DNA from 4 places in the Shewanella sp. SM68 genome. Region 1 is predicted to be linked to each of the others. Evidence: predicted binding sites of a transcription regulator. Region 1 holds the regulator's gene; each other region holds the start of a gene.
What was found. Region 1 encodes sigma-54, which starts transcription at its own class of promoters, with help from an activator protein. Its sites were predicted from a motif close to GTTGGCACGNNNNTNGNNT; they were not measured.

Region 1 (8,024 bases):
AGGGACAATCGTCATTAGGATGGCGATAGTGGCAAATTGCTCAATAGTGCCTTCAAACATATTGCTGACCGACGAGGCGAGCAGGGCGGCGAATAAGTTAATCGTGAGCCAGAGCGAGCGACGTAGGGTACTTTTTAGCACAGGACCAAAGGTATCTTCATCTCCGTCCATCCCCGCCATACCCATCATGGAATGTTCAGCATCTTCGCGGATAACATCGACTACGTCATCGATTGTGATACGTCCGAGCAGCTTACCATCACAGTCGACGACAGGTGCCGATACCCAGTCATTGCGTTCGAATTTCTGCGCGACTTCGCTGTCGGACATGCTCACCGGAATACTTTGAATATTGGGATCCATGATATTGCGAATTGTGGTGCTTGGCGCGCAAGTCAGCAGATCTGCCAGCCTAACACCGCCAAGGACTTTGTCCTGTTTGTCGACCACATATAAGGTATCTGTGGTGTCGGGTAGGTTGCCCCTTTGCCGAAGATAGCGCAGCACCACATCGATATTCACATCGGGTCTTAAGGTGACTGTATCTGTATTCATCAAGCTGCCGGCGGTCTCATCTGGATAAGATAGGGCTTGTTCTACCCTCAGGCGATTTTGTTCCGTCATCGACTGCAACACTTGTTTGTAAACGGCGTCGGGAAGACTTCGCAGAATATAGGCGAGATCGTCGGTGTCCATGCTTGCTGTCGCTTTCGCGACTCGCTCAGGGCTCATGCTGCGGATCAGTGGGTCTTTGAGTTCTTCACTCAACTCATCGAGTATGTCGCCTATTTGTTCTTGATCGATGAGCTGCCACAGTACTTGTCTGGCACTTGGCGGTGATGATTCTAAGATCAGCGCGATATCTGAGGCGGCCATTTTTTGCAGCATATTACGCACGTGTACGAACATGCCGCTGCTAAGCGCTTGGTTTAACTGGTCAAGACTATGTCCGGTGTGATCGTTTTCTGCATTATCTACGGGCATTTGTCCTCCATTGTGCGGCAAATTGGTTTGAGATCTTAGTGTTGGGCTAGGATTTAGCGGTGACTAAGCGTCAGTCGATGACATAGATTAAGACGGCTAAGGTAAGGTTAAGGCCAGCGCCAGCGCAATGACCGCTAGTGTAATCGCCTGTGGCTTGTATCGTCGAGCGACAAATGTTTTGCCATGTGTGAATGGCAAGTTTTTTAAACTAGACATGAAGTGAAACTAACGATGAAGTGCTTAGTGTGAAGTGAAACTAACAGGCTTCGTCAAACTTAGCGTCGATTAAGGCACAAATGGCATCGAGAGCCGGCTCTGCATCTGGGCCTTCGGCGATAAGCTTAATGGTTTTACCCATGCCAGTTTCAAGCATCAGCAAGCCAAGCACACTGGCGGCCGATGCTTGTTTATCGCCTTGGATTAAGGTGATGGTCGCATCAAACTCGGAAGCCAGTACCACCAACTTAGTGGCGGCACGGGCATGTAAACCGAGCTTATTACAGATAGTTATCTGACGTTCAAGCTTTGGCATTGTTGAGCTCTCGATGACGGGCATACACTTTATGTTTACCGTTACTAAAGCGTTTTGCCAATTGCTCTGCGACGTAAACCGATCTGTGCTGTCCACCTGTGCAGCCAATGGCTACCGTTAAATAACTGCGATTGTTACGCTCGAGGTGTGGCAGCCAAGTCTCCAGTAAATTTTCGATTTGCCAGATGAACTTATTGACCAGTGGTTGGCGATTTAAGAACTCAGCTACGGGTTCATCTAAGCCAGTCAATGGCCGCAGCGCCAACTCCCAGTGGGGATTGGGCAGGAAGCGCACATCGAACATAAAGTCGGCTTCGGTGGGCATTCCGTGCTTAAAGCCAAAGGACTCGAAGTTGATCACGAGTTCTTTATCGACACTACCAAGGAGAATTTGTCTGACTTGGTCACTTAAATCATAGATATTCAAATTCGACGTATCTATGTAGTGATCGACCAGTTTTGACATAGGCTCGAGCAGTTTTCCCTCCAGCTTTATCGCTTCTTGCAAAGAGACTCGGCTCTTCGACAAAGGATGCAAACGGCGGGTTTCGCTGTAACGCTTAAGCAGAATTTTATCGCTGGAGTTAAGGAAGAAGCTCGTTAACTCAGTATCTGGAGGTAGGCTAGCGAGTTGTTTCACTAAGACCTTATCCTGCTCAGGCATGTTACGCACGTCGACACTGATGGCGACGAGATCGTTACTGCCTTTGAGTTGCTCAAGCAAACTGCCAATCAATGGCAAGGGAAGGTTATCGACACAATAATAGCCGAGATCTTCGAGTACCCTAAGGGCGACAGATTTGCCTGAGCCTGAGCGGCCCGACACTATGACCAGTTTCATCCAGTGATTACCTGATAGAGTTCCGTTTCATCATGCGTCTTGCGTAATTGCTTTAATATTTGCTTGTCGCTCAGCTTTTCGGCCATGCAAGACAAGGTACTTAAGTGCTGCTGACATTGGTCTGCAGGCACCAGTAGTGCAAATAAAATATCAACAGGTTGCTTATCGATAGCATCAAATGCTATCGGCTCTTCACACTTAATTAGTATGGCAATGGGCTGATCTATATCGGCTAGTCGACCATGTGGAATGGCGATGCCGTTACCTATACCTGTGCTCCCCATCTTTTCGCGCGCCACTAGGCTTTCGAATATCTCTTGAGATGAGAGGGTCGGGTACTGGGCAGCGACTAAGTCGCTGATGAGTTCCAGTACCTTTTTCTTGCTGCCCGGAGTGGCGCAGGTAGTGCACTCCGGCCGCAGTATGGTACAAAGTTCCATTATTAGTGTTTTGTTAACTTCTCTTTGTGTTTAATAACCTGACGGTCAAGCTTGTCAATCAGGGCGTCTATAGCGGCATACATGTCAGCATGCTCTGAAGTAGCAAAAACTTCACCACCTATGAGGTTTATTCTCGCTTCAGCAATCTGTTGCATTTTCTCAACATTGAGCACAACGTGCACATTATTGATCTGTTCGAAATGGCGTTCAAGTTTTGAAAACTTTTCTTCTACATATGCACGTAACGATTCGGTAATTTCGACATGGTGTCCACTTAGGTTTATTTGCATAGAAACGTCCTCCGATATCCACTGTAGGTTATAAACTTTTACGCTGATTAGAAGGTGGAATAAGCATAGCCTCTCGGTACTTCGCAATGGTTCTGCGGGCTACGTTGATCCCTTGTTCTGCCAGAAGTTGTGCCATCTTACTATCGCTTAATGGTTTTTTCTGGTTTTCCGCTGCAACCAGTTTCTTTATAAAGGCTCTGATTGCTGTGGATGAGCACTCACCACCATCGTCAGTACCGACGTGGCTAGAGAAGAAGTATTTTAGTTCAAAAAGTCCCTTAGGGGTATGCATGTATTTTTGAGTTGTGACCCGTGAGATGGTGGACTCATGCATTTCTACCGCTTCGGCAATATCGTTAAGCACCATAGGCTTCATGGCTTCTTCACCATACTCAAAGAAACCTTGCTGATATTGCACTATGCAATTAGCAACTTTAAGCAAAGTATCGTTACGGCTTTCTAAGCTCTTAATAAACCATTTAGCCTCTTGCAGATGGCCGCGAATAAATTGGCTATCGGCTTGGTTTTTGGTACTGCGTGCCATAGAAGCATAATGTTGATTTACATTGATTTTTGGCATGCAGTCAGGATTAAGCTCAACGACCCAGCGGCCATTTTTCTTCGACACAGACACATCTGGGATAACGTATTCGTCATTATTGGGCGTGATCAACAAACCTGGGCGAGGATTGAGGGTTTGGATAAGTGCTATACCATCCCTTAATTCATCTTCTTTTAATTTAGTCTTACGCATCAATAACCTAAAATCACGGGCGGCGATCAGATCTAAATGATCTTTGATCAGCATACGGGCGTTTTCTAGGTTGGGAGTATCAGCGGCGAAATGCGACAGTTGGATCAGCAGGCATTCACTTAAATCGCGGGCGGCAACGCCTATGGGATCAAAATGCTGAATACGCTTGAGTACGGCTTCGACTTCGTCAAGCTCAACTTCAGGATTGCCCATGGCTTCGAGAATTTCTTCAGTGCTTTGGGTGAGATAGCCCTGATCGTCGATGGCATCAATAATGGCGGTGGCAATGGCTAAATCGGTTTCAGAAAACGGCGTGAGGTTTTTTTGCCATTCTAAGTGTTCGTACAAACCTTCACTGGTCTCGCCTTGGAAGGGCATATCGTCTTCACGACTGCCGCCGGGGCCTGAGTTTGGGGAGGCGGTAAACACTTCATCCCATGTGGTGTCCATGGGGAGCTCATCGGGTATGGATTCTTTGGTTAGCGACTCTGCCGTGTCTATGGTGGAGCTGTCTTTTTCTGGTGGCAGAGTGCTAGATTCACTGAAATCCGTATCGGATAGCGTTTGGTTTACAGGGGTTTTAGTGGCGTCGAATTGATCCTCTTCCAGCTCGAGAAGGGGATTAGAATCTAATGCTTGCTGGATCTCTTGCTGCAGTTCTAATGACGACAGTTGCAACAGACGTATGGCCTGTTGTAATTGTGGCGTCATGGTTAACTGTTGACCCAGTTTGAGCTGGAGTGACGCTTTCATGTTACCGCTGATCCCTACGTTATTATTGTTGGATAAGGTCGCTTAATATTATCTTGAGTGAAGCCTAATGGCGGTATAAATTGTCTCCATAGGCTTCGCTCGATTAACTATAGCCTGAATTGTTCACCTAAGTACACAGCCCTAACTTGCTGATTGTCTAAGATCTCTGCTGGAGTTCCTTCGGCAATCAGGTTTCCGTGACTCACAATATAAGCATGTTCACATACATCTAATGTCTCGCGGACATTATGGTCTGTGATCAGTACGCCAAGGCCGCGACTTTTGAGTTGTTCGATAATCTTCTTGATGTCGATAACCGAAATAGGATCGACGCCGGCAAACGGTTCATCGAGCAAAATGAACTTAGGATTAGCGGCTAAAGCCCGCGCAATTTCGACGCGACGACGTTCGCCACCCGACAATGACATGCCTTGGCTGTCACGGATGTGGGTGATATGAAACTCTTCGAGCAGATGTTCTAGTTCTTCTTCTCGTTCTTCGTTTTTAAGTTCTTTACGAGTTTGCAGTACGGCCATGATGTTGTCATGAACAGTTAGCTTACGAAAGATACTGGCTTCCTGCGGTAAGTAACCTATGCCTTTGCGGGCACGCAGATGCATAGGATCTGCGGTTAAATCATCATCGTCGATAAAGATATGTCCCTTATCGCTCTTCACTAGCCCGACAACCATGTAAAAGGTCGTGGTTTTACCTGCACCGTTTGGACCGAGTAGGCCAACGACTTGACCGGTTTTTACCGTCAGACTGACGTCTTTAACCACTTGGCGACTCTTGTAACTTTTCGCCAGATTTTGTGCTCTTAAGGTGATTTGGGTCATTTAGAGTCCTGCTTTTTCACAGGTTTATCCGCTGGAGCATCTGATTTAGCATCATCTTGATAGTTTTCTGGCTGAATAATAGTGATCACGCGATCGTCACCACTGCCAGTACTCTCGGCCATCAATTTCTGTTGAATCATGTTATAGCGGATTAAATTGCCTGTAACTTGGCTACCCGCTTGATCTAATGACGCCATACCTTTCAGTGTTAAGGTGCGGCTTGCCATATCGTAACGAATTTCTTTCGCGCTTGCCGATGCTGGGCGGCCATCGTCTAATATTTGGCTATACGTAGCAGGGTTGCCTGTGGCGACCAAAGTTTTGCTATTTTCACCTTCAGCGGAAAATGCACGCAGTTCATTTGCTTGGATTTTTATTGAGCCTTGGGTAACTTCCACCGGACCAAAGAAGATGATCTGGTTGTTTTTGATATCCGCAGTTTGGCTCACAGCTTTAATTTTGACTTCTTGCTTTAAGTCGCCGACTTTCGCGAAAGCACTCATGCTCATAATTAGCATTAGGCTGGCAAGTAATACGTTATTTTGCTTCATATGTTCCTACTACCTGACTGGTCAATTGCACTTCTTGCGCGTTGAGGTCGGCATAAAGGCCTTGGCCTTGAATATTAAAATCTTTCCCTGTGACGTAAATGGTACGGTCAGAGGTCATTATCATAGTGTTGAGATCGAGTTCCAGATAACTGGTGGACAAGGTCTGAATCGGTTCTTCTGGGCTAATGGCATCGATAATAACATTATTTTCTAATACAACCTTGCCAGTTTCCTTGTTTAGCTTGCCCTGATCTGCCCTGAGTTGCCATTGTGCTTTACCTTGGTCTGGATAAACAAGATAAACAGGTTGAGTAAAGAAAGTTTGATTCGTTGAATCATAATGTTCCATGTGTTTCGCCGTCACACGGCTATTCACTAGTCCTTGCTCATTGAACTCAACACTGCGCAGATCTTCAACGATGAAATCTGGGGTATTTTGATCTTTTACTCTGTTATCGGAATCACCGCTGTGTTTGTTCTGGACCTGCCAGTAAAGCGCTAGTGCAGTTCCAAAAAAAGCGATAATCGCGAGTGTCACACGACTCATATACTCATTCCATGGGCCGAAGTGAATTTATTTTGACTTAGGAGTAACAGATCTGTGAGTTCACGCAGTGCACCGTGGCCACCATTGAGCGTAGTCACAAAATGGGCGTGTTGGCGTACATAGGGGTGGCCGTCAGCAACACTGACCGCTAAACCGACGACATTCATCACGGGGAGATCGACAATATCATCACCGATATAAGCCACTTCTTCTGGGGTGACACCATAAAGTGCGAGCAATGCTTCATAGGGCTCGAACTTATTGTCTACGCCTTGGTAAATATGGGTAACACCAAGGGCTGTCATACGGTTTTCAACGATTTTGGATTGACGTCCTGTGATCACGGCGAGGTTGAAACCGCTGGTGAGGAGTGAGCGCACGCCATAACCGTCACGGGTATGGAAGGCTTTGAGCTCTTCGCCGCTATTACTCAAGTAAATACGGCCGTCGGAAAACACCCCATCGACGTCACAGATTAACAGTTTAATCTTTTGCGCGCGTTGCCACACATCATCACTGATTGGGCCGTAAAATCCTTGCTGTGGCATTAAATGACTCCTGCTTTAACCATGTCTAGCATGTTAAGAGCGCCGATAGGATGGCGGTCTTTATCAATAACAATTAATCCGTTGATGTTTTTTGAGTCCATCACTTGCAGCGCTTGGGCGGCCAATACATTATCCGTGATCGTGACGCAGTTACGGGTCATCACATCGGCAATGGGCGTCGTGCGTAAATTCACTTCGGCATCGATAACGCGGCGTAAATCACCGTCGGTGAAGATACCAACCAGCTTGCGCTGATCATCGATAATCGCCGTCATGCCTAGGCCTTTCTTGGAGATTTCGTACAGGGCTTCTGTGATACAAATATCGTGGTTGACGAGCGGTAAGTCATCACCGCTGTGCATCACATCACAGACTTTTAACAGCAACTTACGTCCTAAAGCACCGCCGGGATGGGACATAGCAAAATCATCACGGGTAAAGCCTTTCGCTTGCAGCAGCGCAATGGCGATGGCATCGCCCATCACTAAGGTCGCTGTGGTACTTGAGGTTGGGGCAAGTCCAAGTGGGCAAGCCTCTTCTGGGACTTCAATACATAAATGCACTTTAGATAATCGCGCCATATTCGATTCGGGTTTACCCGTTACCGCAATAACAGGCACGCCCATACGTTGGATGACCGGCATTAAGGTGAGGATTTCACTCGACTCACCAGAATTTGAAATCGCTAAAATCACATCGTTATCGGCCAATACACCCAGATCGCCGTGGCTGGCTTCACCCGGATGCACAAAAAATGCTGGCGTTCCTGTGCTGGCGAGGGTGGCAGAAATCTTATTGCCGATATGGCCCGATTTGCCCATTCCCATGACAATCACTTTGCCAGTGCAGTTGAGGATCAACTCGCAAGCCTCTGCAAATTCAGCCGAATCAACATATTGATAAAGATTGTCTAGGGCTGACTTTTCAATGTCGATAACTTTACAA
Region 2 (8,024 bases), on a different contig from region 1:
AACAAGCAGGTTTAGAAAGGTTAAAAACGGTTACAGACTTTGAAAACCATGCACAACAAGGGCTACATCAATATTTTGTGGCTACTTTTTTATGATTCGTGGCTGCTTTTTTATGATTTGTGTGCTCCTTCTTTATCTTTACGATGAAATCAATCATGATTGTCGTGTGTTTCTTTTTTACTTGTCTAGTTGTTAAAATAATAATTCAAGCTACTACTTATATTTATTAGCTCAATAAAAAGTTTAAAATAATTATAAATTTATTGTGTGCTACTGTTGACAACGTATTTAAATGTGATATCTATTACTTATAACTATGGAACATTAATATGAAAAAAATAAAAAAAAGCACAGAATCTATGCAGTTATCATCAATTATACATGCGCCAATTTTCGCGACATCAAATTACAAAGTTGATGAAAATTCAAGAGGGTTAGTTAGTTATGATATTTCAAGAACTAAAAATGAAAGAGTTGTTTATAACGGTTTAGAGTTGAATGCATCGGATGACTTTCCTTTATTTGCTATTATAATTAGCAAATATCAACAGTATAGAAAATTTAGTATTTCATTAACTGATAAAGAATTGTTTGAAGCATTGAAACTATCAAAAGCTTCAAGAACTGAAGCTAAGAGAAAAGTATTAGTAAAGAGAATAAAGCGATTAGAATTTTGTCATGTTGAATTATTCTTTTATAAAGACGGATGTGATGATGTGGATAAATATACAACTAGATTGTCATTTCCACTTTTTCAAAGCACTTTTTATGATACTGAATCTAAAGAGATTAAAATTGAATTGAGCAGGAAATTAGGCGCAATAGCTACTGCTGATTTTTCTGAAGAATTGATCGATTTGACTGTGTATTACAAAATAAAAACGCAGTACGCAAAAGCTGTATATCTTTATCTTCAGACTAAAAAATTCAAAAGACAGAGCTGTTTCTATGTCGATTTATATAAGTTTTTAGAGCGTTTGGGTCATTCAAAAATGGAAAATAGAGAAAAAAAGAGAAAGTTAAAAATTGCTCTTGAGCAGCTTGTATCTTTAAATCATATTAGTGGTTTCGAGTTTGAAAAAATCAATGATATTGATAAAGTTAAAATTATAAATAAAAAGAAAAAGAAAAAGGAGACGGAAAACAAAAAAATCAATGATGCAGTTGTTCTTGTCGATGAAATGAATTCAGATGCTATAGAGCGAATGTAGAAGTCTAGTGAGTCTTAAATTTTTACTGATACTGATTTTTAATATAGACTGAAAAGCCGCTATTCAGCGGCTTTTTATTGTTCAATGTAAAAGTTCATATTTTTGACTCTTTTTTATTGAATGACTATGAGATTTGTTTGGTGTTCGAATTGACAAAATCAACTAGATCTTGCTGATTGTATCTTACACCTCGACCAACTTTCGAAAATGGGATTCTCGCGTTTCTGGCTGATCGCCAATTGGTAAGCGTTCTCGGTGAAATTTTTAAAAAAGTTGCGGCTTCTTCGTTCGTTAATAACATCATTTCCATCATAACCCCTTATTTTTTTGTTTGTTTTTTTATAATCAAATTGACATTTGATTTAAAGTAATATAACAAAAAACCATAAAAAAGTCAAATAACATAATGCTTTAACAAAATCAAGTATTTATTTTCAATTTAGGAAGAAAAAAAAGATATAAAGATATAAAGTAGGATATGAGTAGGATAAAACGAAAACTTGCTTGTAACTGATTGATTTATATAGGCTGTTGGTCTCTCCACAGGGACTCGAACCCCGATCGGCCGCTTAGGAGGCGGCTGCTCTATCCTGTTGAGCTATGAAGAGACGACAGTGATTATACTGGTTTTATCTTTGATTAAAAGGCTTATGATTTAGTTGCTTAAATCTTAAGCGCTATGTCGTTTATCTGCACATTGTAGGCGGCATTTTGGTCTACAAGTACTGCGGTAGCGCTTTCTTCGCTTACTTGCTCAATTTTTACCGTTGCACGACTTTTGGTCGCGACGGCGCGCATTTCATTGAGTCTATCGGGTAAGTTTTGTTGTAATACTACTTGGAATTTATCACCGACACGAATGCCATGTTTACGGCCTAGATTTAATATAATCCTGTCTGCTTGTCGGCTAACGACTTGGCCAAGTAATGGCCTGCAATTAAGTGTGCTGTCTAAATCTCGGGTAGCTTGCAATATTAATTGAGTAATACTTTTTCCATAGGAGGAACGCCAGAATCTATTACTGTTGGGAGCAATGATAGCCTGTTCTTCAAATTCCCATGGGGCCGATGTGCTGTAGCTTTTGCTCCAGACCTCTTCGCCACTGATCCCATGATAGAGGCTGAGTTTGAATTGAAATTGCCTTAGCGGAGCTTCATCCCAAAATCCTAAGAAGGTGGGTTGTACAGGCTCTATCGATATATCAATGATCTGCGGTTGAAGAATATATTGGCTGTCGGTAATTTCACTGAGCCAGCTTGGGAGTCGATAACCGCGAATATCCACTAGGTCTTGTTCAATATCGAGTCGCTCGTTAGCATGGATGTGACTAAAGCCAGTTGAAGAGTAATCTTCTATAGTGTTCCCTAACGCCTCTGAAATGACCTCTTCAAAGCCTGAAAGTTGTCCATATCTAAGCTGAGAACGATCTTTTATTTGTGTTTGAGGTATTAAAATAGCGGCCTTTAATTGGCCATTAGGACACTGTTGTGTTGGATCATCATTTAGATCGAGGCGTAGGGATACATATATTTTATTTCCCTGAATTTGTTCACTTACGAGTTGGATGTTTATGGCTTGGGCGTTGCGATTTATCGCAAAGTTATTTTGTGTGAGGTTACCATTAGAGGTTTGTTGCTCGCTGGATATTTGAATACCTGTGCTTAATGTCGCATAGCTAACAGCTTGATTAATTGCTTCTTCCCTTGCTTGAGCTGTATTACCATTGATAATAGTTGCTTCTCCGCTGGCTTCTATCCATTCGGCTCTGGTGGGCAAAGAAAGTAGTAAAAGGCTCAAAATGATGAGCGAAGCTGAACCTGGTATGTGCATCAATTCAATCCTTATCGCTAAGCTAATGGCGATATTACCAATCGAGCCAGTTTTCTGACTCTTAACCTAATATGGCAATAAAGCAAATTTCGTGCCTGAGTATGAGAACTTTTGATAAAGTTTCCATTGTTACAGTCGATATACTGGGTAATAGAAGAATATTGTCGGACTGAGGTTAATATTGGTCCGAAGATTGCTGGTTTTTGTTACTCATTAAAAATTTGAAGCTTAGAAAGTGAGTCACTTGACTGCCAATGCACCCATAGATGAGGTAAATCCAATGCTAAAGCGTGTGATTATTCCCTTAACATTGATAATGTTAGGTGGATGTGTAGCTAAACCTGTTACGCCGCCCAAACCGAGTTTAGTGGATGGCAATGGGTTGCCGCCAACGGCAGTGATCAACCATTTAGCACAGCGAATAGTGACTGAGCTCGTTAAGCAAAATGATGCTTTGCGTGCTGATCAACCTATCGTAGTTGCAACACCAGTATTAGTGGGCGATTTGAATGGCACTAATGCGTTAGCGCAACAGTTACAGCAAGGATTAATGACGTCGCTCCATAGCTTTCAGTTTAATGTGGTGGATTTAAACTTAGCTGATGGCTTGAGAGTCACATCTGACGGGGATTTTATTTTGACGCGAGATTGGCAAAAATTGTCGAAAGATCTTCCTGTTGAGCATCTTGTCGTTTCGACTATGAGCGTAGTAACCAATGGTATGGCGATCAATACTCGGATTGTGAACATTAGTAACAATCGCGTGGTATCGGCATCTCAAACTTTTGTGACTCAAAAAGAGTTGGCAAACTACATGCAGCCTTCGGAGCAAATTGTGTCACAAAATGGCATCTTATATCGTCAGGCGAGTCCGGGCATGAATGAAGTACGTGTCTTAGGAGATGGAAAATGAAACACTACCTTTTATTACTTATCACGGGGCTAATGCTAACTGGCTGCGCTGCTAAAGATAGATATGTGCAATGGGAAGATGTGCCGCCGCCGAGTTTTCCTAAGTTAACGGCTATAGGATATGCGCCCTTAGCGACTCAACCGGCTAAAGAGCAATCACAAAGAGTGTTGATGGCTATGCAGGCATCAAAAATTGTGGCTTATCGTGAATTAGCGGAACAAGTTTATGGGCAGAAAATAACGGCAAACAGCAGTGTTAGTGATTGGATGTTGACGGACGATAATGTCAAAGCGTCAGTTTCTGGCGTGATCCGCGGCGCACGAGTCGTTAAGAGTTATCCAGCAGGCGAGCATTATGTGACTGAGTTAGAACTTGATTTTTCACAGGTTTGGGCGCTTTATCAACAACAGAACCGTCCACAACGAGTGAAGGAAGTGACGTATTTCTAGCGTTATTGAATGTATGTTCAACAGCATGTATTGAGCCGCGTATTAACGCGGCTTTTCTTTTTGTACAAGACATTAAGATCTAATCAGAGCTTAGAAAAGGGAATGCTAAGTGGGAGTGATGCGCTTGTTAGGCCTTTAAATCATTGCCTAAACTTGAGATAGTCGAGGTCTTGCCTTTATCGTTATAGGTGAGGCTGGAGGCGTTTCTACTGGCTTGTAAAGCTTGAGCAAAGCGATTTAAACTCGCTAAATTCATCTCAATTAAACTGGCATTTTGTTCGTTTAATTCTTTGCATTCAGTCAATGCGTCTTTGATCTCGGCCATTTTATGCACGAGTTCGACTTGCTGAGTGAGTAGCGATTTATCACTGTGTTTTGCCAGAATATCATCATTAGTCTTTAGTTCTTTCAGACATTGCGATTTTTCGTTAGCAAGGGAAAGCAGTAAATCGGCGTTTTGGTCAACCAAAGCGCCTTTTTCCTTGAGTATGATTTGCTTAAGAACAGCCAAATGGGCGTGTTGTAGATCTACCAGTTTAGCTATTTCAGTCATAGTTACTCTTTATTTAAGTCATTAAGTTCGGCTTCAAAACTTGCAATATTGGCAGCCAACTTTTCTGGGTCAATTTTATAGCGACCTTCGGCAATAGCTTGTTTGATTTCTGCTACTTTCTTTTGATCAACTTCAGGAAGGCTAGCCATTTTAGTCTGAGCTCCTTGAAGTTGTTGTGCCTGGGCCGTAATGACCACAGAGTCGCTTCTTTGTGGTGTTGTCGATTTTGTAGCAACTTGAGCAGATTGATCGCTGCTCGTTTTCGTTGCACCTGAACGAACTTGCGCAGTCGTTGCAGTGTTGAGTTTGCTAATATCAATTGCCATTTTAGGCTCCAGCGTCGTGTGTACGGGATTTCTTAACTGGGGTATCGGCAGCTTACAAAAAAGCTTTAGATTATTTTACATTCTTACTTCAACTTCGCCAATGCCTGTGACTATAGCATCTAGTTCTTTGTTTGAACTGCTATTTTTGACTCTGATCCGATCACCTTTATTGCCATCTTGTAGGGCTTCGCCTACTGTTTTGAGCTCGAATGAGCCAGAACGAACGTAGATAGATACCGAATCATTTTTACAAACGAAGCATAAGTTGTTACTTAATATGGGATTATCTTTTGCTACTCGTCGTTTTACTCGCACGCCAGCCAATTTACTCGGGTCATCGAATTCGGCACCTCTCAAGCTATTTTGTTCAATGTAACGGACTTCTACTTGACTAGGAGAGATGAGTTCGCCTGGTGCTAAGATTTCGGTTGAGACAACAACGGGGAATAAGATATCCACCCGAACCGAGATATAGATTTGCCAAGGGTAAGCTAAGTCTTGTGTATCGCAGCTGACTTTTAAGGTGTTATTACGGCTAATTTCCCTATCGCTAGCCAGTTCAACTTTCATTGGAGACGAACATTGTGACGGCAGCATTCTTGCGTCAACCATCTGTGGCGAAATATTTACTTTGGCATTTTCTGGAACGGATATTTTTTCTGAAATAAGCGCTTTAGCTAATTCTGAGATTGCCGATACGGTGGGGACAATAGGCTCTGCACTCGCAAAAGCGGGCATGAAGAGGGTGAAAAGACTAAAAAAACAGACTAAATTTACTTTCATAATGAAGAGACTAGCTTGTAACGCCAGAATGCACCTATACTTTTATTAAGTTCGAAGCTGACCACTGTAATAATAATTTGCATCACTGTCAGAAGATTGACTCAGTTTCGACTATGTTTATCGATAGATAAGACGTAAGCAATTAATATGCCTATACTCAACTGAGTTATAGGGCCGAACATAAACAGAACAACAAGGCAGAGTTATGTCGAGTATTCTTGATTCAGTCAACAAACGAACCCAGCTCGTTGGACAAAACCGTTTAGAATTACTGCTTTTTAAATTAAACGGTCGTCAACGGTTTGGGATTAACGTGTTTAAGGTGAAAGAAGTACTGCAGTGTCCACCACTGACCACTTTGCCTAAACTTAATCCTTATGTGAAGGGTGTTGCTCATATTCGTGGAACAACCATTTCAGTGATTGATTTGAGTGCGGCAACAGGGGGAAAACCTTTAGCGAGCACTGAAAACTGTTTCATCATTATTTCTGAATATAACCGCAGTGTTCAAGGCTTCTTGGTCAGTTCTGTTGAGCGGATCATCAACATGAATTGGGAAGCGATTATGCCTCCGCCGCAAGGTGCTGGTCGTTATTCTTATCTGACAGCTGTGACTGAAATTGAAGGTGAATTAGTTGAAATTCTCGATGTGGAAAAAATCTTAGATGAGATTTCACCGGTTAAAACGGCTATCAGTGAAGAAGCCAATGAAAAACTGACCCTCGACAGAACTCAGCATTACCATATTATGGTTATTGATGATTCTGCCGTGGCGCGTAAGCAAATTATTCGTTCACTTGAGTCATTGAATTTACAAATTGATACCGCAAAAGATGGTCGCGAAGCATTAGACAAGCTTAAAGAAATCGCCAAAGAGATGGATAATGTGGCCGATGAGATCCCCCTCATCATCTCTGATATTGAGATGCCTGAAATGGATGGCTACACCCTGACCGCTGAAATCCGAGATGATCCTAAGCTTAAGCATATTAAAGTGGTACTGCATACTTCGTTAAGTGGTGTATTCAATCAGGCAATGGTTCAAAAAGTGGGGGCTAATGACTTTATCGCTAAGTTTAATCCTGACGAACTGGCCGCTGCTGTGAATAAGCATTTAAGTTTGTAATTGCTGTAGGTTAGTACCTAGATACGCTTTACGCTATAATCTCGACTTTATAACATGATGGTTTCGCACTGATTTTGGTGCTTGCTATAGGATTTAGGATGTGAATGTGCCAAATAAATCACTCGCTGAGGCTGAATATAATCAATTTAGGTTGTTCTTAGAGCAACACAGCGGCATCGTACTGGGTGAAAATAAGCAATATCTTGTGCGCAGTCGTCTTGCTCCTTTGATGGGCAAATATAACCTGCCATCCTTATCTGATGTGGTTAAGCATTCGATGAAGCCTACTGAGCGTGCGCTCAGAGCTGAAGTGATCGATGCTATGACGACCAATGAAACCCTTTGGTTCCGTGATCGTTATCCATTTGAGTTGTTGAATAATGTCCTACTACCAGAATACAGTCGTCTGGGGCGTCCGCTTAAAATTTGGTCTGCGGCTTGCTCGTCAGGCCAAGAGCCATACTCATTGGCTATGACTATTCTTGAGTATCAACAGAAGAAGCCTGGTGCCTTGGCTGGTAGTGCTTCGATTCAAGCAACGGATTTATCTCCTTCCATGTTGGAACGCTGTAAAAATGCCGAGTACGATAGTTTGGCATTAGCGCGTGGTTTATCTGAAGAACGTAAGCGTCAGTTTTTTGATGCATTACCTTCTGGCAATATGAAGTTAAAGGATAATGTGAAGCGGTTGGTGAACTTTAGAGCGCATAATTTGCTTGAGAGTTATAGTCTGCTTGGCAAGTTCGACATTATCTTTTGCCGCAATGTGCTTATTTATTTTGCACCAGAGGCAAAGGCAAAAATTTTGCGGCAATTCGCTGCCGCTCTCAATC
Region 3 (8,024 bases), on a different contig from region 1:
CGATACGGATATCGTCTTAGGCATCATTCCTCTTGGCACAACTAATGCCCTCAGCCATGCCCTCTTTGGTTTAGGCAGTAAGCTTATTCCTATCTCTCAGGCGCTGGATAATATTATTCAAGGGCATTGCCAAGCCATTGATACCGCGCGTTGTAATGAGGAGTTAGTGTTGTTGCTCGTAGGCATAGGGTTTGAGCAACAAATGATTGAATCCGCGAACCGTGAGCGTAAAAATGCCCTCGGCCAGTTTGCCTACCTCGATGGCTTATGGCGCGCAGTGAATGCCGATATCACTTTAACCATCCAGCTCAGCTTAGATGATGCAAAACCCACAACATTGACGACCCATAGCCTAATCGTTGCCAATGCCGCACCGTTTACCAGCGTGTTGGCGCAGGGCGATGGCGAACCAAACATGACCGACGGTTTGCTCGACATTACTTGGTTGGATGCTGGCGATGAACCCAAAGAGCAGTTGCTTAGCCTCGCTGAATTAGCGATTGCAGGATGGGTGAAAGAAGGTAATAAAAATGTGCGAGATCAACAAGCGAGTGCAAGTAAAGTCCATCATGCCCATGCTAAAAAGGTCACTATCAGCAGCCAGCCTAAGTGTAAATATGTGATTGATGGTGAAGTATTTGAGCCTGCGGATCTCACTATAGAAGTCCAGCCAGCATCTCTTAAAGTGTTTGTTCCTTATCAGGAAACCACTGAGCAAGATGAGTGATCGTTGTGGAGGACATCCAGCCTAACTTTTTAGGCTGGATGACTGAGCATTTATAGAACAAACAAAAAATATAAAATATTCAACAAAATAAATATAACCAGCAGAACCAGTACCCGCATGAAATTAAATTCACTACCTTTGGGAAGTGATTTTTGAGTGGTGTTACTAAAATCCTGAAATTTACAATCTATCGCCTGCGCACATTGCTGTAGAACTTGTTGTAATTCCTTTCTATCAGTACTGTCACCTAATATCAATTGAGCACCGTTGGGCTGGTGCAATTCTAAATAAGCCAGATAATGTTGGACAGTATCTTCCGCTTGGCGATTGCGGCTGATCTGATGCCAGCGGGTGATTTGCAGCTGATAAAGTTGCACTGCTTTGATGTCCGAAAAGGCATAGGAACGCCACCGCCACAATCCCATATACCTCCCATTGAAGAAACCTTTACCGAGCCACAATTGCTGTTGCTCAGCATCTAACCAACACTGTTGCTGAACAAACGCAGTCGGTAACACGGGTAACAATAGAAACAGTGTTACCCAGCCGAGAGCGAGCTGTAGTATCGGATCGGGTTGTAAATAGGTTGCTCTGGCGCAGAGTAAACCAAGCAGTAATAACCCAGCAGCAAACAGCCATAATAGAGGTCGGTACTGAGTACTCAGAGTTTGAATATAAAATGCATTTTTAGAAGGTTGATTGAGTTTCACTGAACTTGTTCCTTGTTCCTTGTTCCTTGTTCCAAAAATTATCTCACCATTCAATATTGACCTGTGCCAGTAACAATAAGAGGCATTGATAGTTTGCACAATCAACACCTAACTCATTTCTAGACGCTTTCGAGTTAAACCAAAGACTCACATCAACGTAAATACCAGTTGCGATATAACTCATACTGCAAATATAAGCTGCAACTTTGCAGTTGCAGCTAAGGTGTTATTGACCCGCAGCAGTATCCTCACCGGTCCAGAGTCGCATGATGCGGTAAGGCGGTTTGGCGGTTTCGGCTTTTCCATTAAAGGCTTTTGCTTTATGTAATTGATTCACTGAAATATATAACCAGCCTGTTTCACCAAATTGCACACTATCTGGAAAATCCAGTAGTGGAGAACTGACCGCTGTTGTTAGTGTGCCTTTGTTATCTAGCATGGAAATGGCATTGTGGTTCAAATTGGTAAAGTAATGATTACCTTGTTTGGACGTTGCTGCGCCATCTGATACAGGCTTGGCTCCGACTAATTTTACCGTGGCGATAATTTTATCATTATTGCCTGTTTGTAAAGCCGCAGTCGATAACTGATACCAGTGAGTGCCATTCATTGCACCATAATAGAGTGTACTTCCATCGGCAGATAAACTGATTGGATTGACCGCTACACTGGCAACTTTGCCATTAAACAATGTTGTTTTGTTATCTATGTTCATTACTGCATCCGTTTCGGCCTGCAGCGAGCTATGACCAGAAAAACGTATTGTATGACCATCGTCGATACGCACCGCTAAGAGGCCAGGGTTGGCGATATCGGCTAAATAAATCCAGCCTTTTTGAGAGTCGACAACCAGATCCTGCATAAAGCTGCCTTTAGGCGCGAGAGCTTGTGGTAGGACGATTTGTTTATATAGACTGCCGTCCTTAATGTTGAATCCCCAAATCCTTGTCTGGCCTAATTCTAACCCCATATCTGCGGTCCAGAGGTGTCCAGCCTTGTCCTGAGCAATCCCTAATAAGGTATCAAATTGAGCAGTATTGGCTGTCGATGTTTTTTGCAAATCCGTTGAAGGCCAAGCTTTATAAGCGTTGGTCTCACGATTAACTTCAATCAATTGCAAACCTGATGGTGTATCAAATGGATGTACTGTGGCAAAAATCCGACCTTGTGCAGTGACGCTGACATTGCCAGGTCGTATTGGCAATTCAGCGACTGTTTCAAGACTTCCTACTGCTGGGGTGGCGTTTACAAAACTACTGGCTGTCAAAGAAAGCCATAATGCTGTTGTTAATAAGTGTTTCATATTCTATCTCCGCTTTTTCTGTTTAAGGGCTGTAGAATAGGAGTTATTATTTACAAAAAAAAGAGTATAAAGTTTAGCTCTGTTTCAATATTAATTTGATAATTAATATTTATTCAGCAGTCGTTTCACCGGTCTCGACTTGCTGCTCGTACTTGCTGAGCTTGTTGTAGAGGGTTTTAACGCTGATCCCCAGTTGTTCGGCGGTATCCGTTTTATTACCTTGAGTGGTTTCTAGTGCTTGATAAATAGCGATTCTCTCTAAATCATCTAAGCGCATGCCTTGGGGGATAACAACTTGTTCACCACCACATAAACCCACTTCATTCGTCTGAGGTAGCTGTAAATGGCTGGGTAAAATATCCTGATCGGCCAGAATATAGGCTCGCTCAATTGCATGTTTTAATTCGCGCACATTACCAGACCAAGGGTACTTAGCAATCATCTGAATACAGTCTTCAGCTAAGCTCTTATTCTGCTTTTCGGCCACGTTACGATAGGCAAGAAAATGCTGCGCAAGCCCAATAATATCCTCGCCACGTTCCCGTAAGGGCGGAACGCGAATGGGAAACTGAGCCAAACGAAAGTACAAATCTTCTCGAAATAGCCCTGCCTCTATCGCCACTATGGGATCACGGTTAGTCGCTGCCACAATACGTACGTTTGCACGTTGCACTTTGTCACCACCCACAGGACGATACTCGCTATTTTCCAACACTCTGAGTAACTTCACTTGATGATCAATCGGCATTTCGGTGACTTCATCGAGAAACAAGGTCCCGCCTTCAGCCTGTTCAAATACGCCTTTGTGATCGCGATTCGCCCCCGTAAATGCGCCTTTGACATGACCAAACAGCTCACTGTCGACCAATTCTGGGCTTAATGCACCACAGTTAATCGCAATAAAAGGCTCGTTCACCCTAGGGCTGGCAAGATGTATGGTATTAGCAACCAGTTCTTTCCCTACCCCACTTTCCCCAATAATCAGCACATTACTGCCTGTCGCAGAGACGCGACGAATTGTGCGATATAGCTTGTGCATAGGAGCTGATGAACCAACAAGCAAACCGTATTGGTCTAGCTCGCTAGCAAAAGGATGCAGTCGATTAGGCGATGATGCTAAATACTGTGCAAAATCAGCAAAAATTTCGCTGATTAGCGGCATATCGTAAGGTTTGCGAAAGTGGTAACCCGCAAAATGAGACATTAACTGATCAAGATTAGGATTTGGCTGACCATCGGAGAGAAAAATAAACTCAATATTTGACATGGCCGCATTATCCAGCAGCACAAGGTAATCTTCACGACTAAGACTGGATAACTCAATAATGGCAACATCGACGTGATTTGCCCCTAGCTGCTCTATCCAAGGCAAGTCATCGACACTGCGTAGCTTATTAAAGTCAGCAGCGCCAGCAAGTTCGATGATTGCTTGCTCGGCGCCAACATCCTGCAAGTGATAAAAAAGTGTCAGTCGAGCCATGCGTATCTACTCCCTGTATGAAAAACTACTGTATGTCAGCCATGAAATTTTAACAACAGCAACGGTAATAGTTGCCGATGTTCTAAGATGATATCTCGATGAACTGAGAATATCAGTCTAAAAATCAGCCTGTTAAAATATCATTAAAAACGAGAACAGAATATGCATGGTAGCTGAACGAAACAAAATCAGTTTACCCAATCAGTTAAACAATCTATGTCGAACACTGGCATTAGGAGGCCCATAATGAAGTCTAATGTTGTGCAACATCAGACTGATATCCGCGCCGATATCATGTTGATCGATGAAATCATCAAGCTGAATCAAGAAGGACTCACATTTTACAACCAAGCGAGGAGGTATGTCGAAGACTATAATCTTAAGCGTGTTTTTTCCGCCAAAGCTAACATCCACCAACGAATGTTAACTCGGTTTGAACAGCTGAGACGTTTGGCTGACGAGCCAATTAATGGCCTAAGTCACACCGTGCCCGTCACTTATACTCAAGCAACAGAATTGCTGCAACAGTGCCAAATTTCGCAGGCTATGACCGCCCTTGTCAATATAGAGCAGCAAGTGCTAATCCAAATAAAACAAGCAGTAAGGCAAGCGCATCAGCCACAACTTGCAAACCAACTTGCAGAGGGTGCCGCTTGGCTGCAAATGAGTTACGACGGTACGGGATCGCTCAATCACCATTAATTCTCTGTCGCTAAGTGAGCCAGATTTAACTGACTCCCTTCCACTTTTACTACAAACATAATACCGCACTGATGAGTGCGGTTTTTTATGCTCGAATGATGGCTCAGCATGCCAGAAAAAATTACATTTTGTCGGTAAAAAAGACCGACCTAAAGGAAAGTGCCAAGGTATAAAAACGCCAGATAAAACAATTAAAACATTAAAAATCATTACCTTAAAAACATTGGCACGATTGGCGCATTATCTAGCTTCGAGAAAACAACGGAGGATATGATTATGAAAACTACAACAGCATCAGTACTAGTGGCTTTACTTGTCGGTTCAATCAGTTTAAATGTGGCTGCCGCCCAAGATTGGAAAGGCGGAACCAAGGATGCGTGGATCGATGGTAAAGCAGAAACCACTTTACTGCTCAACACGAATCTCAATTCCTTCGACATCATTACAGATGTCAAAGATGGTAAAGTGACGTTAACAGGTAAAGTGGAAAGCAGTGTGGATAAAGCCCTCGCCACAGAGCTCATCAAGAGTTTAGATGGGGTGAAAGATGTCGATAACCAACTCACTGTGATGAATGAAAAAGAAGGCACCAGTGAAGTTGTTGCCACCTTAACTGACTCTAAAGTTGCCACAGTCATCAAAACGCGTTTACTGTTTTCAACTGACGTATCCGGCACCCAAATTAATGTGGATGTTGCCAATGGCATAGTCACATTGAAAGGTGAAGTTGCCAGCGATGCCGAACGTCAACTAGCACTGAAAATTGCCGAAAATACCGACGATGTGAAAAAGGTCGTTGATAAAATTAAAGTGGTTAAAAAAGTGTCTTAACTCTCGTGACAACGGCATTTTTTAAATTAAACGTATTTTAAGTAACAGCACACCGATCTAGACTCAAGGTTCGATAGTGCTTTATGAAAAAAGAATCAAAAAAACCAGCCTCAGCTGGTTTTTTTATGCCCATTTTCAGACCCAATCGAAAAGACTTACTCGCTTAAATTAAGAAGGGTGAATTCAGATGACTCGAATGATCATAAAGGAGAAGAGTTACAGAAAACTGAGCTAAAACAAAGGCGTTATTCAAGCTTCAAAGCCAAACTAAGCTTCAAAGCCAAACTGGAATGCATAAAAATGTTGGCCATTCTCAATATTGATGGTCATAGTGCCAGTTAACCCCTGCAACTCCCCCGCCCCAGAATGGGGTATCACTTCTAAGATCAGACGATTTTGTCCATCGGTCATAATGCCAAAATGTTGTAATACAAAACTGCCCTGCTTACCGCACAAATTACCAACCACTTGTTCAATGGCCACATAGCCAGCTGAGCCCTTGACTGACGTCATAGCACTGAGCATTTCCCCTTTGCTGCGCCCCTCAAGCTCACCATAAAAGGTTTTATCTAAGCCCATACGTCCTAACGTCACACCACCAATACCAGTAGCATAGGGGCTATCAGGAGTGAGCTTAACATCAAATTTCCCAGTGATTTTGCTAACTTGCATGACACTCTCCTTGTCGAAATCTTATGCTGACCTATTACCTGCTAACGCTTGCTATTGAAGCAAACATCACCCACTTACCGAAAAACAACTTAGCATAAGCCTGCGCAGATCCATAATGGCATTTACACGCTACTTATGTAGGCTAGTCTCACTCACTATCATCTCTATGGTTTTGACTATTTCAGGGCTTTCAGACATGGGTTGGTCAGACGCTCTATCGCGATAAGTCACAGCAATTTTGAATGGGGCTTCGAAAGGATAAACAGGTTCAATACTATCCACCTCGATTCGATCGCCAAGCATGACACTGCCTAAGTGTTTCAAGCTATTGTGTTTAAAATCCAGATTAAACAATCCAAGATACCAAAATACGCCTGAACCTTGAGTCGTCACAATAAAGGGCGCCACAAAGGGCATAGTTTGCATTTTAGGATCATCTTGAATCGGTGCGTCACTTTGGGTGTCCGGCTCTAGAGCGGGATCGAAATTTAACGGTGTAATGCGCAAGTAATCGAGTAATGCTCGACCTTTTATCTCACCATCTTGGTAGTCGCCCATAGCAAACTCTGTTTGCTTGATCTTAATAAAATGTGTCAGTGCAACGGACTTGCCGCCCTCAGGCAGCGTTATTTCAACAGGATTGGCGGTATTTAAGCTAAAGAGTTTAAGCATCACTTCCGATGCATTCGCCACAGGCTTTACCTCAAAAGGTGTCACAGTTTCGATCTCATTCGCCTGAGCCTGAGTTTTTTCATGCGCCATGGCTTCATCGTATTGCATCACCTGTCCATCTTCCATCACCATATAAATATCATCATTGGTCATGTTGAAACGGTAAATACCCGCAGCAAGTAAGGCTAATACCACTAAGGTTGCCGCTATGGTTAATTTTACAAACGTACTCATCTTCTCTCCCCAATCGCGCTCGTTATGCGCTACTTTTCTAACACCGATAAACTTCAAATCAATGTCGGAGCAGTATTACAGATACTGAGTTAAAGCGAAGTGGGTAAAGTGTAAAAAATGCCGCTATTTTGAATTTTGTCAGGCTAAGTTCAGCAACATGCCTTTTACTCGACCAATATGATGGGCCGAGTAAATACTCAGCCCAATACATCACTACTTTTCGTTTTTCCACAAGGCAGGGGTCTGGCTTGGTTGCCAATTGCCTTGGGAGAAATGCGCTTGCACTAAAGAATAGATTTTATCTTGATAGGACACAAACTCAGGTAGTTGATAATTATGCTGATCCTGCCAAGCAGGGGCATAGTTATCTAGCGTATCAAAACGATACCCTTGACGTTGAGCTTCTTCAACAAAACGCTTAATTTTAGGCAAGTTGATGGTTGCACCTTGTCCGCGGTGAGCATTCTCAAACAAGAAGTCGTGGGTCAAGATAACCACCTTCCCGTTATGTAAACCATCACTACAATCTAAGTTCTGCGTACGACTGTTAAGCGGATTCATCGTCGTTCCTGCGCAGGTGTTAATCACTTGATTGACTTTTGCCACCAGCTCAACCCCATCAGCCATGGATTCAGCAGGAAAGGCAACGCCCCAATCCTCTGGTCCCCAGTCTAGATCCCAGCCAAATATTTT
Region 4 (8,024 bases), on a different contig from region 1:
GTGATAAACCACTACTGAAAGAATACTCGCCTGATCATCCAATGGCGGATGCGGACGGCTTTATTTATAAACCGAATGTTAATGTCATGGAAGAAATGGCAGATATGATTTCTGCTTCGCGCTCATATCAAATGAATGTTCAAGTCGCTGAAGCAGCTAAGTCTATGCTGCAACAAACACTTGGGATGGGTAAATAACATGTGTTACTTAGGAGGTAAGCTGTGAGCCTCATTAATCAAATTAACCAAGCGTCGGCGCAGACGGCTCAAAATAAGAGTCAGCCAAATGCCGTTACGACGAATTCATCAACCAGCTCAACGGGTAATCCGTTTCTTGATGGCATACGTTTGCCAAAAGATTCAATAGTACCGGAAGCAAAAAGCCAGCAGTTAACTCAAGATGACTTTTTCTCGTTATTAAGCCAACAGTTATCGATGCAAGATCCCTTTAAGCCCGTCGACAACGACCAAATGATTGCGCAGATGGCATCATTCTCGACGGTTGATGGTATTACTAAGTTGAATAAGGAAATCGTTAATTTAAACGGTGTTATGACATCAAGCCAAGCATTACAGGCATCAGGACTTGTTGGTCGCAAGGTATTGATCCCAACTGATACAGGTAACATTTCAGCTGAAAGCCCAACAATAAAAGGTGTGATTAGCACGCCAGCTAAAATTCCTGAAGTTACTGTACGTGTTGAGGATGAGAAAGGCCAAGTTGTGACCACCTTTAAAGTTGATGGCAGTAAGGGGGGAAATGTCGATGTTAACTGGGATGGCCTCGATAAAGATGGAAACCCTGTAACCGCAGGTAACTATACGATCAAGGCGAGTGGTTTAGTGGATGGGAAATCCCAAGAATTGCCAGTCTCGACCTATGCTCATGTGACCAGCGTTTCTCTCGGTACGGCCAGTACTGGCGCGATTCTTAACTTGAGAGGCGGTATGGGCATCAAGTTAACCGATGTGTTAGCTGTGTCTGAAACCTAAGTTTGCATAAAAGAATTTTTGCAGTATCCGAATTGGGCGTAAGTTGCTCATAAATGAATTGAGTCAAGTGTAGAGGTGAATTATGTCGTTTAACATTGCATTGAGTGGCATTTCTGCCGCGCAGAAAGATTTAAACACTACGGCGAATAACATTGCTAATGCGAACACCATTGGCTTTAAAGAGTCCCGTGCTGAATTTGCGGATGTTTACGCTAATTCTATTTTTTCAAATGCTAAAACTGCTGTCGGTGGTGGTGTTGCTACGAGTCAAGTGGCACAGCAATTCCATCAAGGTAGCTTACAGTTGACGAATAACTCCCTTGATATGGCGATTAAAGGTGGTGGCTTTTTCGTTACTGCCTCTGAACTGGGTACATTAGACCACTCGTTTACCCGTGCTGGAGCATTTAAGGTCGATAAAAATAATTACATGGTTGATTCTGCGGGTAATTATTTGCAAACTTTCCCAGTGGATAAAGATGGGAACTCAACATCAGTGAGTTTAACGACGGCTAAGCCGGTACAAATACCAGACACTGCAGGTAGCCCTGTAAAGACTGAGAATGTTACTTTACAAATGAACTTAAATGCTAAGGAAAGTGCACTCGACCCCGCGGCATTCGATCCTCTAGATGCAAAAACCTACAATAACGTTACTTCAATGACAATTTATGACTCACTCGGTGAGCCACATATTATGACCACTTATTTTGTTAAGCCCAAAGACGGTTCGTACAATGGTGAGAACAATTGGGTGGCTTACTATGCTGTTGATGGAAAGCAAGTCGATCTAGCCGGTCCTGCTGGTACTTATCAAACAGATATCACCGGCGATGGTACACCTGATGCAACGGGCACAGCTCAAACTGCTGGTGGTTGGAAAGGCTCTGTACTCAAGTTCAATTCTGTTGGTGTCTACACAGGTAGCGATCCTGCTATAGTCAAGACTGAGGCTTTGGGCGTCAGTGGTGCGGGTGTTTTAGGGCCAGGTGCCGATGGTACTCAAGAGTTGACTGTGAAGTTTAATGCCCCAACGCAATATGCTGCTCCTTTTGGTGCAACTGAGTTGACGCAAGATGGTACGACTGTAGGTCGCTTAACTAACGTTGAAATAGGCGAAGATGGTTTAGTGACCGCGAGTTATTCTAATGGTTCAACCGTGCCTTTAGCACGGGTTGCTTTAGTTCGTTTTGCTAACGAACAAGGTTTAACGCAAGTGGGTAATACGTCGTGGAAAGCCAGTTTAGCTTCAGGTCCTGCGTTAGCGGGTGAGGCAAATAGTGGAACTTTTGGTAGCATCAGTTCATCTGCGTTAGAGCAATCGAACATCGATTTAACGACTGAACTGGTCGATTTAATTTCGGCGCAGCGTAACTTCCAAGCGAACTCCCGTACCCTTGAAGTGAATAACACGCTGCAACAAACCGTATTACAAATCCGCTAATCATTACTTTATTTAACTAAGTGTTGCCGCCAGTGGCAACACTTAGCCTTTATCCTGCTGTCAACTCACTTCATTTCCTTATTCTTCAAATTTATCAGTAAATTAAAATTAATTTTTATTGGCACGATGCTTGCTTTGATATCGTCATGTAGAAAATTTGACGGAGCAGTCTGTGGACAAATTCCTTTATGTCGCCATGAGTGGCGCTAAGCAAAATATGAATGAGCTGGCACTCCGTGCGAACAACTTAGCCAATGCTAATACCGATGGTTTTAAATCAGATATGGCGCAGGCCAGATCGATGCAAGCCTTCGGTGAAGGGTTACCTTCAAGGGTGTTTGCGATGACAGAATCTCCGTCAGCTAATTTTCGCTCTGGTCCGATTAAAACCACTGGACGGGATCTCGATGTTGCCATTAAAGGCGATGGCTGGTTTGCCGTTCAGGCGAAAGATGGCAGTGAAGCTTATACCCGTTCCGGTAGTCTCAGTTTCGATGCGACGGGCATGTTATATAACGACAGAGGCAATCCCGTGATGGGGGATGCTGGCCCGATAGTGCTGCCATTACCTATTGATAAAGTGTCAATTTCACAGGATGGCATAGTGTCTGTTCGCCCTCAAGGGGCGACTGCTGAAGTGATAGAAGAAGTGGCGAGATTGAAGTTAGTTAATCCCGGCAATGCGCAGATGATGCGTGGTGAAGATGGATTATTTCGACAAATGTCAGGCGAACCAGCACCAGCTGACCCTTTCGTCGCAGTTGAAAGTGGTGCCGTAGAGGGCAGTAACGTTAACCCTGTTGATGAAATGGTGTCTTTGATTGATCTTCAGCGCCAGTTTGAATTGCAAGTCAAGATGATGAAAACCGCGGAAGAGAATGATCGCGCTTCATCTTCATTAATGCGTATTAGTTAGGAGATAGATTATGCATCCGGCGTTATGGATTAGTAAAACTGGCTTAGACGCACAGCAAACTGATATTTCAGTGATTTCAAACAACGTAGCAAACGCTAGCACTGTGGGCTACAAAAAAAGCCGCGCAGTATTTGAAGATTTACTCTATCAAACAGTTAACCAAGCGGGTGGTGTTAGTGCATCTAACACTAAGCTACCCAACGGATTAAACATAGGTGCGGGTACGAAAGTCGTCGCCACTCAAAAAATGTTTACTCAGGGTAACATGCTGACGACGGATAACTCACTGGATCTCATGATTGAAGGTCCTGGATTTTTTGAAATCCAGCTCCCTGATGGAACCACTGCTTATACTCGAAATGGTCAGTTTACCTTAGACGATACGGGTCAGATTGTGACGCCAGGTTCTGGCTATTTGCTACAACCCGCGATCACTATTCCTGATAATGCGACCAGTATTACCGTTTCAGCGGAGGGTGAAGTTTCAGTAAAAACGCCGGGTACCGCTGAGAACCAAGTCGTGGGTCAGTTGACTATGACGGATTTTATTAATCCATCGGGTCTAGATCCTATGGGACAAAACTTATATACGGAAACTGGTGCGAGCGGCACGCCCATTCAAGGTACCGCTTCGTTAGATGGTATGGGTGCTATTCGTCAAGGCGCCTTAGAAACCTCTAACGTGAACGTGACCGAGGAACTGGTGAACCTTATCGAAAGTCAGCGCATTTACGAGATGAACTCAAAAGTGATTTCAGCGGTAGATCAGATGCTGTCTTATGTGACTCAGAATTTATAGAGGCAAACATCATGGCTAGATATCTTGTGTTGGCCGTCGCGTTATTGCTTGCAGCTTGTAGCTCGACGCAAAAGAAACCCCTTGCGGATGATCCCTTTTACGCGCCGGTATACCCAGAGGCACCGCCGACAAAAATTGCCGCAACTGGCTCTATTTATCAAGACAGCCAAGCATCTAGCTTGTATTCGGATATACGCGCCCACAAAGTCGGTGACATTATCACTATCGTATTGAAGGAATCGACTCAAGCTAAGAAGAGTGCAGGCAATCAGATCAAAAAAGGTTCAGACATGAGCTTAGATCCCATCTTTGCAGGTGGTAGTAATGTGTCCATTGGCGGAGTGCCAATTGATTTGCGTTACAAAGATAGCATGAACACTAAGCGTGAATCGGATGCGGATCAGAGCAATAGTCTAGATGGCAGCATCTCGGCAAACGTGATGCAAGTGCTAAACAACGGCAGCTTAGTGATCCGTGGTGAAAAATGGATTTCAATCAATAATGGTGATGAGTTTATTCGTGTCACTGGTCTCGTTCGCTCGCAGGACATTAAACCCGATAACACTGTCGATTCAACGCGAATGGCTAATGCCCGTATCCAATACAGTGGCACAGGCACTTTCGCAGATGCTCAAAAAGTGGGCTGGTTAAGCCAGTTCTTTATGAGCGACTGGTGGCCCTTCTAAGGAGTCGTATCATGAAATATAAACTGGTGTTAGCCGTTGCCATGCTAGTGTTTTCTCTACCTAGTCAGGCTGAACGAATTAAAGATATTGCCAATGTGCAAGGTGTGCGTAGTAACCAGTTGATTGGTTATGGCTTAGTGGTCGGTTTACCGGGAACGGGGGAAAAAACCAGTTATACCGAGCAGACCTTTATGACTATGCTCAAAAACTTTGGGATTAATCTTCCTGACAACGTCAAACCGAAAATTAAAAACGTTGCAGTGGTAGCCGTACACGCGGATATGCCTGCCTTTATCAAACCTGGTCAAGATCTTGACGTGACGGTATCTAGCTTAGGCGAAGCCAAAAGCTTACGCGGTGGCACCTTATTACAGACCTTTTTGAAAGGGGTAGACGGTAATGTGTATGCGATCGCCCAAGGTAGTTTAGTGGTGAGTGGTTTTAGTGCCGATGGTTTAGATGGTTCAAAGGTGATTCAAAATACGCCAACTGTAGGTCGTATACCGAATGGCGCAATTGTTGAGCGTAGTGTAGCTACCCCATTTTCAACTGGCGATTATTTGACGTTTAACCTACGTCGTTCGGATTTCTCTACTGCGCAGCGAATGGCCGATGCGATCAATGATCTATTAGGTCCTGATATGGCGCGTCCTTTAGATGCGACGTCTGTTCAGGTAACTGCTCCACGTGATGTATCACAACGGGTCTCCTTTTTAGCAACGCTTGAAAACCTTGATGTTGTTCCCGCAGAGGAATCTGCCAAAGTGATCGTTAATTCACGTACTGGAACCATAGTGGTTGGGCAAAACGTACGCTTACTCCCTGCGGCGATTACCCATGGCGGCATGACTGTAACTATCGCGGAGGCGACACAGGTTTCGCAGCCTAACGCGTTGGCAAATGGTCAAACAACCGTCACGAGTAATAGTACGATTACAGCGACAGAAAGTGACCGCCGTATGTTTATGTTTAATCCAGGCACTACGCTGGATGAGCTGGTTAGAGCGGTTAACTTAGTCGGTGCAGCCCCTTCAGATGTGTTAGCAATACTTGAAGCATTAAAAGTGGCAGGAGCTTTGCATGGTGAACTTATCATCATCTAATTTCTGTCGGGAAAATCATGGAAAAGCTTTCAAGTTCATCACATTTTCTTGACCTGGGCGGGCTAGATTCACTCCGCGCCCAGGCTCAGAAAGATGAGAAGGGCGCCTTGAAAAAGGTTGCCCAACAATTTGAAGGTATTTTCGTGCAAATGCTGATGAAAAGTATGCGCGATGCCAATGCGGTTTTTCAGTCTGATAGTCCACTCAATAGCCAATACACTCAGTTTTACGAGCAGATGCGCGATCAGCAGTTATCGGTCGATTTATCTGACAAAGGTGTATTGGGCCTTGCCGATATGATGGTGCAGCAACTCTCTCCCGAAACAAGTCATTTCACGCCTGCATCGGTATTGCGTGACGATGGTGGCATGAAAATGCTCCATGACGATAAAGCGCTTAATGTGCCTATGCAGAGTTCAGCCGCTCCTGTGGTTGAACCCACAGTTGTAAATCATGGTGTGCCGGCTGCTATCGCTCGGCCTGTATTTGAACCGGATAGAGCTGAAGATGCCAATTCATCAATGGACATTGATGCGCCTAATCGTTCACTGGCTATCGATACGCCTAAGCCGAGCTGGAGTGAACAATCACTTTCAGTGGTAGAACCTGTGATTAGCGGCCAAGTTTTGCCGACGGTAGCATTTAGGGAAACCCAAAAGATTGTCAGGTTTGGTAGTCGAGAAGAATTTTTAGCGACCTTATATCCACATGCTGAAAAAGCCGCAAAAACATTAGGTACCCAACCAGAAGTATTATTGGCGCAATCAGCACTGGAAACTGGCTGGGGACAAAAAATCGTCCGCGGCAATAACGGTGCGCCGAGTCATAACCTATTCAACATTAAAGCTGATCGTCGTTGGTTAGGCGATAAGGCTAACGTCAGTACCTTAGAATTTGAGCACGGTGTTGCTGTTCAGCAAAAAGCTGACTTCCGAGTTTACAGTGATTTCGAGCATAGCTTTAACGATTTTGTGTCCTTCATTGCCGAAGGTGAACGTTATCAAGATGCGAAAAAAGTGGCCGCTTCCCCTACCCAATTCATCCGAGCTTTGCAGGATGCGGGTTATGCCACTGATCCTCGATACGCTGAAAAAGTGATTAAAGTGATGCAGTCGATCAGTGAAGAACTGAAATCAATTCTGCCAGGAGAAGACAAATGATGAATCTTACAACCCTGTTTGTTCATAGGAGTGTCAACTAATGGCCGTTGATCTACTGAATATAGCGCGAACTGGGGTGCTTGCCTCCCAGTCGCAACTGGGTGTTACCAGTAATAACATAGCTAACGCCAATACCGCTGGTTACCACAGACAAGTGGCAACCCAGTCGACTCTTGAATCGCAGCGTTTTGGTAGTAGCTTTTATGGCACAGGAACTTACGTTAATGACGTTAAGCGTATCTACAATGACTATGCTGCAAGAGAATTACGCATTGGCCAAACAACGTTAAGCGCCGCCGAAGCCAGCTACGGTAAATTGAGTGAGTTAGATCAGCTGTTTTCACAGGTAGGTAAAGTTGTGCCACAAAGCTTGAATGACCTGTTTTCGGGGCTGAATAGTGTGGCTGATTTGCCTGCAGATTTGGGTATTCGGAGTTCGACCCTAACAAACGCACAGCAAGTTGCTAGCAGTCTTAATCAGATGCAGTCGTATTTGAATGGCCAGCTTAATCAGACCAATGACCAGATCACTGGTATGACTAAGCGTATCAATGAGATCAGTACAGAACTGGCAAATTTAAACCTAGAGTTAATGAAGTCGCCGAATCAGGATGCGCAGTTGCTTGATAAGCAAGATGCACTTGTTCAAGAGTTAAGCCAGTACGCTCAAGTGAATGTTATTCCATTAGAAAATGGTGCTAAGAGCGTAATGCTTGGTGGCTCAGTGATGTTGGTTTCTGGTGAAATTGCTATGACGATGGGAATCCAAGCGGGTGATCCATTTCCAAATGAGCTCCAATTGACTTCAAGTATTGGTTCGCAAAGTGTCACTGTTGATCCGAGTAAACTTGGCGGTCAGTTAGGGGCCATTTTTGATTATCGTGATCAAACGTTAATTCCCGCGGGTCATGAGCTCGATCAATT

Region 2: the regulator sigma-54 is predicted to act here: its motif matches at 6,202-6,220, upstream of flgA (flagellar basal body P-ring formation chaperone FlgA).
Region 3: the regulator sigma-54 is predicted to act here: its motif matches at 5,145-5,163, upstream of L5M40_RS05810 (BON domain-containing protein).
Region 4: the regulator sigma-54 is predicted to act here: its motif matches at 2,554-2,572, upstream of flgF (flagellar basal-body rod protein FlgF).

The regions. Positions count from the first base shown of each region.
Region 1 is NZ_JAKKRU010000005.1:254,299-262,322, forward strand. Features, by position in the region: gene mgtE (magnesium transporter) at 1-984, opposite strand, end outside; gene L5M40_RS10870 (HPr family phosphocarrier protein) at 1,241-1,516, opposite strand; gene rapZ (RNase adapter RapZ) at 1,503-2,357, opposite strand; gene ptsN (PTS IIA-like nitrogen regulatory protein PtsN) at 2,354-2,797, opposite strand; gene hpf (ribosome hibernation promoting factor) at 2,800-3,087, opposite strand; gene L5M40_RS10890 (RNA polymerase factor sigma-54) at 3,116-4,594, opposite strand; gene lptB (LPS export ABC transporter ATP-binding protein) at 4,702-5,433, opposite strand; gene lptA (lipopolysaccharide transport periplasmic protein LptA) at 5,430-5,984, opposite strand; gene lptC (LPS export ABC transporter periplasmic protein LptC) at 5,971-6,531, opposite strand; gene kdsC (3-deoxy-manno-octulosonate-8-phosphatase KdsC) at 6,528-7,079, opposite strand; gene L5M40_RS10915 (KpsF/GutQ family sugar-phosphate isomerase) at 7,079-8,024, opposite strand, start outside.
Region 2 is NZ_JAKKRU010000008.1:155,768-163,791, reverse strand. Features, by position in the region: gene L5M40_RS14315 (hypothetical protein) at 330-1,211, shown strand; gene L5M40_RS22620 (helix-turn-helix domain-containing protein) at 1,336-1,512, opposite strand; tRNA gene L5M40_RS14310 (tRNA-Arg) at 1,744-1,819, opposite strand; gene L5M40_RS14305 (flagellar assembly protein FlgT) at 1,875-3,041, opposite strand; gene L5M40_RS14300 (FlgO family outer membrane protein) at 3,322-3,954, shown strand; gene L5M40_RS14295 (LPP20 family lipoprotein) at 3,951-4,403, shown strand; gene L5M40_RS14290 (flagella synthesis protein FlgN) at 4,531-4,956, opposite strand; gene flgM (flagellar biosynthesis anti-sigma factor FlgM) at 4,959-5,282, opposite strand; gene flgA (flagellar basal body P-ring formation chaperone FlgA) at 5,358-6,065, opposite strand; gene L5M40_RS14275 (chemotaxis protein CheV) at 6,271-7,191, shown strand; gene L5M40_RS14270 (CheR family methyltransferase) at 7,292-8,024, shown strand, end outside.
Region 3 is NZ_JAKKRU010000003.1:38,733-46,756, reverse strand. Features, by position in the region: gene L5M40_RS05835 (diacylglycerol kinase family protein) at 1-727, shown strand, start outside; gene L5M40_RS05830 (hypothetical protein) at 778-1,437, opposite strand; gene L5M40_RS05825 (major royal jelly family protein) at 1,664-2,740, opposite strand; gene L5M40_RS05820 (sigma-54 interaction domain-containing protein) at 2,850-4,220, opposite strand; gene L5M40_RS05815 (glutamyl-tRNA reductase) at 4,467-4,922, shown strand; gene L5M40_RS05810 (BON domain-containing protein) at 5,199-5,753, shown strand; gene L5M40_RS05805 (DUF3224 domain-containing protein) at 6,021-6,425, opposite strand; gene L5M40_RS05800 (hypothetical protein) at 6,555-7,331, opposite strand; gene L5M40_RS05795 (polysaccharide deacetylase family protein) at 7,545-8,024, opposite strand, start outside.
Region 4 is NZ_JAKKRU010000008.1:146,867-154,890, reverse strand. Features, by position in the region: gene flgC (flagellar basal body rod protein FlgC) at 1-197, shown strand, start outside; gene flgD (flagellar hook assembly protein FlgD) at 222-992, shown strand; gene flgE (flagellar hook protein FlgE) at 1,075-2,436, shown strand; gene flgF (flagellar basal-body rod protein FlgF) at 2,609-3,352, shown strand; gene flgG (flagellar basal-body rod protein FlgG) at 3,363-4,151, shown strand; gene flgH (flagellar basal body L-ring protein FlgH) at 4,163-4,837, shown strand; gene L5M40_RS14230 (flagellar basal body P-ring protein FlgI) at 4,849-5,940, shown strand; gene flgJ (flagellar assembly peptidoglycan hydrolase FlgJ) at 5,958-7,100, shown strand; gene flgK (flagellar hook-associated protein FlgK) at 7,141-8,024, shown strand, end outside.